One region of the Kurthia sp. Dielmo genome, then DNA from elsewhere that is predicted to be linked to it. Evidence: riboswitches for the same ligand, from Rfam matches in the RefSeq annotation. Region 1 holds a riboswitch; the other holds the start of a gene.

Region 1 (4,537 bases):
TATACTTGTTTAACGGTTGTAATTGTGACGTTAGTTGCTTTTGTAATTGTCGTACCAAAAAAGAAGCAAGTTGTTGCGCCAATTCCCGCAGAACTAGAGAAAAGTATTCCAGAAAGCTAAAAATGCCAAGAGGATAGAACTTGTCTTACAGTTTGGAACAAAAAAAGGCATCGCGCCAACGCGCGATGCCTTTTTCTTATGTTCTATTTTTTATTATTTATACGTTGAATTTTGAAATTTCTTCGTTTAAATTACTTGCTAGCTGCGTCAGCATATTTGCGGCGGCTGTGATTTCTTCCATTGTGGCATTGATTTGCGTGGCGCTGCTTGTCATTTGATTTGTAATAGAGGCCACACTTTTAATTTGTTCCGCAACAATAGAAGTTGCTTGTTGAATATCATTAAATGTCTTACCCGTTAAATTGACCGTTTGTACACCATTTTTTACTTGTGTCGTTACTTTTTCCATTTGTGTTGCTGTTTCGCGCATTTCCTTTTGAAGCGCATCAATAATTGAAGTAATTTTATTTGCAGATTCATTCGATTGTTCCGCTAATTGTCTAACTTCATCCGCTACTACTGCAAACCCTTTACCTACTTCACCTGCACGTGCTGCCTCAATCGCTGCGTTAAGTGCAAGTAGATTTGTTTAATCAGATATATCTGTAATGGCTGAAACGAATGTTTCAATATTTGTAGAATGCTCACTCAAGGATTTAATAGATACAAACATATCATCTACTGATTTTTCGATTTCTTGCATATATAAAACCGTATTTTGAACATCTTTTTGATCAGATTTAGCCTGCTTATGTGCATCTGTTGATATAGTAGAAACATTTTCCGCTGCTGCCGCTACTTGCTGAATGCTTGCTGTAACATTCGATAAAGAGGTGCCACTTTGTTGGATATTTGTTTGTTGCATCATAGATTGTTGTGAAATTTGCTCAATTGATAATGCTACTTTCTGTGCTTGATTTGTCATTTTAAATAATGGTTTCATTTTATTTCTAAGCAGGATGAATGTTCCTAAAATAAAGAGAATATATATAATAAATATACCCATAATCATTAAGCTAGTGAAAGAGGTTGTTTCAGCCTTTGAAGATTTTTCTTGAATAAACCTAGCCAAGTCACTTTCAAAGGTTTTAAATAAACCTTCGATTCTGTGAATTTTTGCTCGTATTCATTTGAAAATAATAATGTAGAAGCTTGTTTTTGATCACCTTTCGTGTGAAAATCAGAAGCTTGAATTTCAATATCCGCTAATTCATTTGATTTTTATTGGATGGTTGTCAGCTGAGAAGTAATTGTAGTAGGTACATTTAATTTACTAAGTTCTTTTTCAACTTTACCAAATAAATTTGCTTCTAGGGCTTTTTCATACTTATCGTTAAATTGTTTATTTCCTGTTTACACATATAAGCGTATTTGAGAAGATAAGTATTCATTTTCAGATTCTAGCGATGTTTCGAGCACTTCAATTTCTGCTTTATTAAGTAATATGTTTCGCATTTCTATATTATTTTTTACAAAGATACTACCAAAAATAGCTAAAATAAGAGCTAAAATGATAGTTCCAATTGAACCAATATTTAAATATTTTTTTAATGTCATAAAAATTCCTCCTGACTAGATAGTCTTTTAAACTTAAATATCTCACTATTGTAAAACTTTAAACTCATTTTTATTTATTAAAAATGATTCTTAAGGCTAATTAAATGCGATTTAAATAATAAAAAAATGTATTTCACAAAAATAAAATATGTTGTTTTATAGGTCAAAAAGATTTAAATAATAAAGGGAAAAGCAAGTTTTTAACACTGAAAACAAGACCTTAATTTTCTGAATTTTTATTTTTAGTAGTCAAATGAAAAAATTAGTGCTACAATCAATCCCATAAATGAATAACTTCCTTCGGGGTAGGGTGCAATTCCCAATCGGCGGTTATAGCCCGCGAGCTTTCGAGCAGGATTCGGTGAAATTCCGGAGCCGACAGTATAGTCTGGATGAGAGAAGGAATCGATGCATGACGATGGTGCGCAGCAGCGTTTCACTATGGTTTATTTGAGCATCGTAAAATGTAAACCCCGCTTGGTTAGAATACCAGACGGGATTTTTTAATTTTAAAACTACATAGCAATTCTTCGGGGTAGGGTGCAATTCCCAATCGGCGGTTATAGCCCGCGAGCTTTCGAGCAGGATCTGGTGAAACTCCAGGGCCGACAGTATAGTCTGGATGAGAGAAGAATGCGCAGAAAAAGTGTACAATTGTACGCTTGTTTGTCGACGCATAAATCAAGGAACCCCGCTATTACGTGAGGTTCCTTTTTTAAATGCCCAAAAGTTTGTTCGTAGTACCCCTCTATTCATTTATCCGATAAAACCAATTTATTTGGTTTAGAAAGGAGAATGAGCCATGTTTACAGGAATTATTGAAGAAGTTGGGAACGTGCAAAAAATTTCTAGACAGCAACAAGCATTAGCATTAACGATTTCGGCAAAGAAAGTGTTAGAGGATGTGCGTATTGGCGATAGTATTGCAGTCAATGGTGTATGTCTAACGGTGACAGCTTTCACATCAATAGCCTTTACAGCAGATGTCATGCCGGAAACCTTTCATGCAACAAGTCTTGCAAAGCTAGCATCGGGTGATGGTGTTAACTTAGAACGTGCCATGCAGGCAAATGGTCGATTTGGTGGTCATATTGTCTCGGGTCATGTTGATGGTATCGCAACCATTGCGAAGAAACGTACAGTATCAAATGCCGTTTATATTGATTTACGAATGGATGCTGAACTGACACATTACTGTATTCCAAAGGGCTCGATTACAATTGATGGTACAAGTCTAACGATTTTTGATGTTCGTGAAAACGGAATTACGGTATCACTTATTCCTCACACCTATGCGGAAACGATTTTTAGCAAAAAGCGAGAAGGTGCTATCGTTAATGTTGAAAATGATGTAATTGCAAAATACGTCGAAAAACTGACAGCTAAACAGAAGCCATTAACACGCGATTTTTTAGCGCATCATGGCTATTAGGAGGGAACGACATGCTACATACAATTGATGAGGCACTTGAACAATTACTAAAAGGGAAAATGATTATTGTTGTTGATGATGAGGATCGTGAAAATGAAGGCGATTTTGTTGCATTGGCAGAATATGTGACTCCAGATACAATCAATGCGATGGCTACATACGGTAAAGGCTTGATTTGTACGCCAATTTCGACATCGATTGCACAAAAACTAAAACTTACACCAATGGTTACGAATAATACAGACAATCATGGTACTGCTTTTACAGTAAGTATTGATTATAAAGAAACCGAAACAGGGATTAGTGCATTTGAACGTGCATTAACAATTGAAAAAATGATTGGTAGTGATGAGCCAACAGATTTCCGTCGTCCTGGCCATATTTTTCCGCTCATTGCAAAAGATGGCGGAGTGTTAGAACGCCGTGGTCATACTGAAGCAGCCGTTGAATTAGCGAAGCTTGCAGGTGTGAAGGAAGCCGGCATTATTTGTGAAATCATGAGTGCAGACGGTCATATGGCACGCCTGCCAGAGCTTGAACGCATTTCAAGAATGATGAACTGTCCATTAATTTCTATTGAGCAATTAGTCGAATATGTAAAACAACAAAAGGAGCTGGTTACACATGGGTAAAACAATCGAAGCACAATTAGTAGGTACAGGGTTAAAAATCGGAATCGTTGTTGGTCGTTTCAACGAATTTATTAATTCAAAATTAGTTGATGGGGCAATGGACGGGCTTTTACGTCATGGTGTTGAAGATAAAGATATTGACACGGTATGGGTGCCAGGAGCATTTGAAGTGCCGTTTATTGCAAAAAAATTAGCAGAAAAAGGCGAGTATGATGCAGTAATTGGCTTAGGTACGGTTATTCGTGGCTCTACAACACATTATGATTATGTATGTAATGAAGCAGCAAAAGGTATTGCGCAAGTTGGATTACAAACTGGTATACCCGTTATTTTTGGTATTGTGACAACAGAGTCGATTGAACAAGCAATTGAACGTTCGGGCACAAAAGCTGGTAATAAGGGATATGATGCGGCAATATCTGCAATTGAAATGGCAAACTTAACAACATTATTAAAATAATATAATTCTTTTAACGTTTAATAGCTAATTATAGATATACGTCAAAAGAATGGATGCAATAATCTAAGTTTAGAAAATTGACTATATAATATATATAGAAGAAACACAAAAAAACGGGCATTGTAATATGAATGTCCGTTTTTGTCTTCTTTGTATTCCTTTAAAATCTCTTAGGACTTATTAAGCGAATAAAAAATAAAAGCTAGTAATAGGTTTGCTGTGAAGAATTATTATATGAAAGAAAATAAAGGAAAGAGCTCTAAAGACAAGACTAGAGACATATTGAAGTGTTCTATTATGTAAAAAAATTTCCATCATGTATAATGAAAACAATATCAAATGAATTGGAGGTAGTCATATGGAATATTATTCATTACAACATTTACTAGAGAATAC
Region 2 (4,537 bases), on a different contig from region 1:
AAAAAGGAAAATGACGTGTTTTGTCCCAGCCTCGTTTTTCGTTACACTAATTTTAAAAAGAAAAGTGCTAGCGCTAACACCATGAAGGCAATGGTAATGAAACGATAATGCTTTATCCATGCCTCTACTGCTAAAAAGAGCAGCACAACAAAGACGATCCATTCAATCGATTGAGTAATAAGCGGTTTTTCTAAAAACACATCAACAACAATAAAAAGAATAAGTCCCACTAGTAAACTATAGCGTATACCGGTTACCAAGCGAATTCCCCCATTATGTAAAAAAGAGAGCCGTAGTAACGACTCTCTTTTTGATTATTTACTTAAGTGCAAGCGTTGTTGTTTTTCAATCCATGTGTGTAACACTTTAAATAATACCATGACAACAACCGTTAGGATAACACCTTTTAAAATATTAAATGGTAAAATCCCAATTGCGATTGATTTCACTAAAACAGCACCTGTATCAACAGGCATGTTTAGGAAATAGTTGTACATCGGCATAAATACGAAGTAATTTAGTAAGCTCATGCCTACTGCCATTGTTACTGTTCCTGTCACTAAACCGAATGTTAAGCCCTTTCTCGATTTCATACGACGTTGGATGAAGTACACTGGCATGATGAATAATAACGTTGTTACAAAGTTTGCGATATGTCCGACTGGTACACCTGTTGGGCTTCCTTGCATAAACCAATTGATGACATTTTTAAAGAACGCAACGCCAATACCGGCTACGGGTCCTAATGTAACGGTTGCAAGCAATGCTGGCACGTCACTAAAATCAATTTGCAAAAAGGCTGGAAACGGTGGTAGTGGGAATTGGAACAGCATGAGTAATGCTGCGATTGCTGACAGCATCCCAACGGCTGTCATCTTTTGTAATTTCGTGTTTTTCATTTGTCAAAGCACTCCTTCTGTGCGATTCACTTCACAAAAAGGAAAGATGCAGCTTACTTACTTGTAGTTGCCATTTATAAAAGAAAACCCTTATGTGCAGTCGCAACATAAGGGAGAATAAGGCATCGTCAAATAAGCGACCTAATGAGCAAAATTGCTCGTTTAAGTGCTGTACCTTCACCTTCTCCCATCCAGACTATACTGTCGGCTCCAGAGTCTCACTGAATCAGCGTTTTACGGCTCGCGGGCTTTAAACAATACTGTTTATTTACCGCCGGTCGGGAATTACACCCTGCCCCGAAGATGAATCATATTATTATTTTTACACTTTTATCATACATAACAACTTGGAATTTGTAAAGTGCAACTACTTTAAATTCGAGATAATTTTTTTAAGACTTAAACTTTCGGGTATACCTTGCGCGAGGTAATTGAATAAACCCGTTTATTTCAATCAAAAGAAATGACACGATGTGCGAGAACATTCACCAAAAACTGCGCACATAATGATGCTATCTCGACCGAGGCACGCAGCGTGACTTTACAATTACGATTTGCGACAACGAACAGCTCATTGCCGGGCTTGCGGGCGAGATTTTCGGTCAGTGGATGCTAATTGATTATTTAATCGTTGATGAACATTACCGCAAAAAAGGATATGGTGAAACGCTTTTAATAGAAGCGGAAGCGCTGGCTCGGCTTTAAGGAAGTGTATGTACGGCGACATTTCCCACAGACTGGCTCTGAGCATTTTAAAAAAAATTATAAAAAAACACGGGTAGCGATTTTGTCGCTACTCGTGTTTTTATATTTGTTCTAATGGTAAATAGAATATAAATGTCGTGCCTACATCGACCGTACTTTCAACTAAAATACGACCTTTATGTGCTTCGACAATATTACGCGCAATGGCAAGCCCAAGTCCTGTGCCCGCCTTGCCGCGTGTACGTGCTTTATCCGCCTTATAAAAGCGCTCAAAAACATACGGTAAGTCCTCTTTTGGAATTCCTGCCCCGTCATCTTGCACGCGAATACGCGCAAAATTCACTTGTTGGTCAACAAGCACCTTCACATGCCCACCATTTGGCGTGTGGCGAATAGCATTATCGATTAAATTCGTCAGCACCTGCTCAATGCGGTCTTGGTCGACAAGTAGCGTCGCCTCATTCGTAAACGCAGATTCAAACGATACATCAATATTTTTTTCACGACCACGCTGCACAAATTTTTGCGTAATACGCTCAAAGGTTGGATTGATTGGGAAAACATCTTCATATAATGTAATATTCCCTGATTCCATACGTGCTAAGTCCAGTAAATCATTTACAAGACGGCCCATGCGCTGTGATTCATCGTAAATAATACGGATGATTTCCTTTTGCTCTTGCTCATCTTGCACGATGTCATCAACGATTGCCTCTGCATAGCCTTGTAACATCGAAATCGGTGTTCGTAGCTCATGCGATACATTGGCAATAAAATCGGAGCGCAGTTTTTCAAGGCGATGCTCTTCTGTTTGATCACGAATGACCGCTACCGCGCCACGTACCTTATTGCTCGCACTATAAAGAGGACTAATCGAAATGATGTAATACACGCTATCAATTTCAAGCTCCTCTTCTAACTGCTCCTCAAGTTCAAGCACATGGTCAAGCATATGATAGATTTCAATTGGTAGTGGCTTTTCACTATCGCTGCCTTTATTTAGGAACCAATCTTGTAGCAATAGCTCCGCTGGTGGATTGCTTAATAACACAGTACGGTCCTTATTAAACGTAATTACCGCATCGGTCATTGATGTCAAAATGCTTGAGAGTTGTTCTTTCTCCTGATTAATGACTTCAACATGATGTTTTAGCTGACGACCCATTTGGTTAAAGGCTGTGCCAAGCTGCCCAATCTCATCGTTTTGAAAAACGGGCACCTTCGTATCAAATTTCCCCTTCGCTAAATCAAACGCCGCTTCACGCATTTTTCGTAGCGGACGTGTAATACGCGATGATAGGAAGAACGTAAATAGCGTCGTCAAAACGAGCGCAATCGCTGCTGCTAAGAAAACAATTTTTGTCGTCTGCTCGGTCGTACGGTGAATGGCATCTGGACTTTGATAAATATAAATGACGCCATGCTCAGCCGATGTCGTTTCAATTGGATACGCCATCACAATATACGATTCTTTTTTATTTTTTTCAGTCGACGATGGCAGCATCATTTCTTTAATAACCGGTGTCTTTGATGTAAATGCCTTATTTAACTTCGCCGACTGTGTAATTTCATCTCGAATGGCTTGTCGATTTTCACCAGACTGTAGTGAAATGACGACATCACCTTGTTTTTCAGCAACGAGTGCATTCGTTTCGTCACTAATAATATCCGATAAAATACTTTTTGTTTCTTTTACGGAATAGTGGTGGTCGTCCATAATACGCGCGACGACGGCCGCCTCTTGCTTTAAGTTTTTTTCAGCTTGCTGTGTATGGTAGTTGTTTAGAAATTCAAGCATCAGTACTGTAAAAACAAACAGTACAAATGAAACGAGAAGCAATATGGTTCCCCATAGCTTCCCGACAATACTATTCCAAACGTTAATCTTCATCTACAACCTCAAATTTATAGCCAACGCCCCATACTGTAACAATCATCTTCGCTGCACTTTCAGATACGCGATTTAATTTCTCACGTAAACGTTTCACATGCGTATCTACTGTACGAAGATCGCCGAAGAAATCATAATGCCATACTTCTTTTAACAGTTGCTCACGATCAAATACCTTGTCCGGTGCTTTCGCTAAGAAGTATAGTAGCTCATACTCTTTCGGTGTTAAGTTTACTTCGGTACCATCTGCTGTCACGCGGTGCGCATCATGGTCGATAGTTAAATGTTTAAAAACGACTAAATCTTTTGATGAAGCCGTTGTTGAAATTGGCGATGTTGTAGCAGAACGGCGTAAAATCGCTTTAATACGTAACACGACTTCACGTGGGCTAAATGGTTTCACAATGTAATCGTCAGCGCCTGTTTCAAAGCCTTCGACACGGTTTGCTTCTTCCCCTTTAGCTGTCAGTAAAACGATTGGCGTTGTTTGTGTTTCGCGGATTGCGGCACACGCCTCTAAGCCATTCATTTCTGGCATCATAATATCTAACACGATGGCATGATAATCACGGGCTGAAGCCATTTCAACAGCTTGCACACCGTTTTCACCTTCGTCCACCTCATATCCTTCTCGTTCTAAATACATTTTCAATAAACGACGGATTCTATCCTCATCGTCCACGACTAAAATTCTAATTTGCTCTTCCAAGCTGATCCCTCCTAGATTGCGTTACTTCTATTGTACAATTACCCTTTCAAAATGAAAAGAAAATCATCTACTCGGCATAGGAATGCAGCCCTGCAATAATTAAGTTAACCGCAATTAAGTTAAACATAATAATCGCAAAGCCTAAAACCGCTAGCCAAGCTGAGCGTTTCCCTTCCCAACCACGCGATAGGCGTACATGTAAAAAGGCGGCATAATAGAGCCACGTAATGAGCGCCCATACTTCTTTCGGGTCCCATCCCCACATACGACTCCAGGCTTCCTGTGCCCAAATCATCGCAAAAATTAATGCGCCGAGTGTAAAGACCGGAAAAC

Evidence for each region. Region 1 has a riboswitch for FMN ahead of ribE (riboflavin synthase). Riboswitches for the same ligand answer to the same signal wherever they lie in the genome.
Region 2: another riboswitch for FMN. It lies ahead of KTHG_RS03685 (ECF transporter S component); the one in region 1 lies ahead of ribE (riboflavin synthase).

Annotation. Positions count from the first base shown of each region.
Region 1 covers NZ_HE578958.1:154,597-159,133, reverse strand. Annotated here, with positions in the region: gene KTHG_RS09395 (MFS transporter) at 1-120, shown strand, start outside; gene KTHG_RS21630 (methyl-accepting chemotaxis protein) at 218-622, opposite strand; gene KTHG_RS21625 (methyl-accepting chemotaxis protein) at 650-985, opposite strand; gene KTHG_RS09380 (hypothetical protein) at 1,414-1,617, opposite strand; FMN riboswitch at 1,910-2,025, shown strand; FMN riboswitch at 2,140-2,255, shown strand; gene ribE (riboflavin synthase) at 2,420-3,049, shown strand; gene ribB (3,4-dihydroxy-2-butanone-4-phosphate synthase) at 3,061-3,681, shown strand; gene ribH (6,7-dimethyl-8-ribityllumazine synthase) at 3,674-4,141, shown strand; gene KTHG_RS09360 (hypothetical protein) at 4,500-4,537, shown strand, end outside.
Region 2 covers NZ_HE578956.1:679,209-683,745, reverse strand. Annotated here, with positions in the region: gene KTHG_RS03690 (hypothetical protein) at 42-260, opposite strand; gene KTHG_RS03685 (ECF transporter S component) at 315-899, opposite strand; FMN riboswitch at 1,075-1,208, opposite strand; gene KTHG_RS22105 (GNAT family N-acetyltransferase) at 1,446-1,604, shown strand; gene KTHG_RS03675 (ATP-binding protein) at 1,705-3,495, opposite strand; gene KTHG_RS03670 (response regulator transcription factor) at 3,485-4,204, opposite strand; gene ccsB (c-type cytochrome biogenesis protein CcsB) at 4,272-4,537, opposite strand, start outside.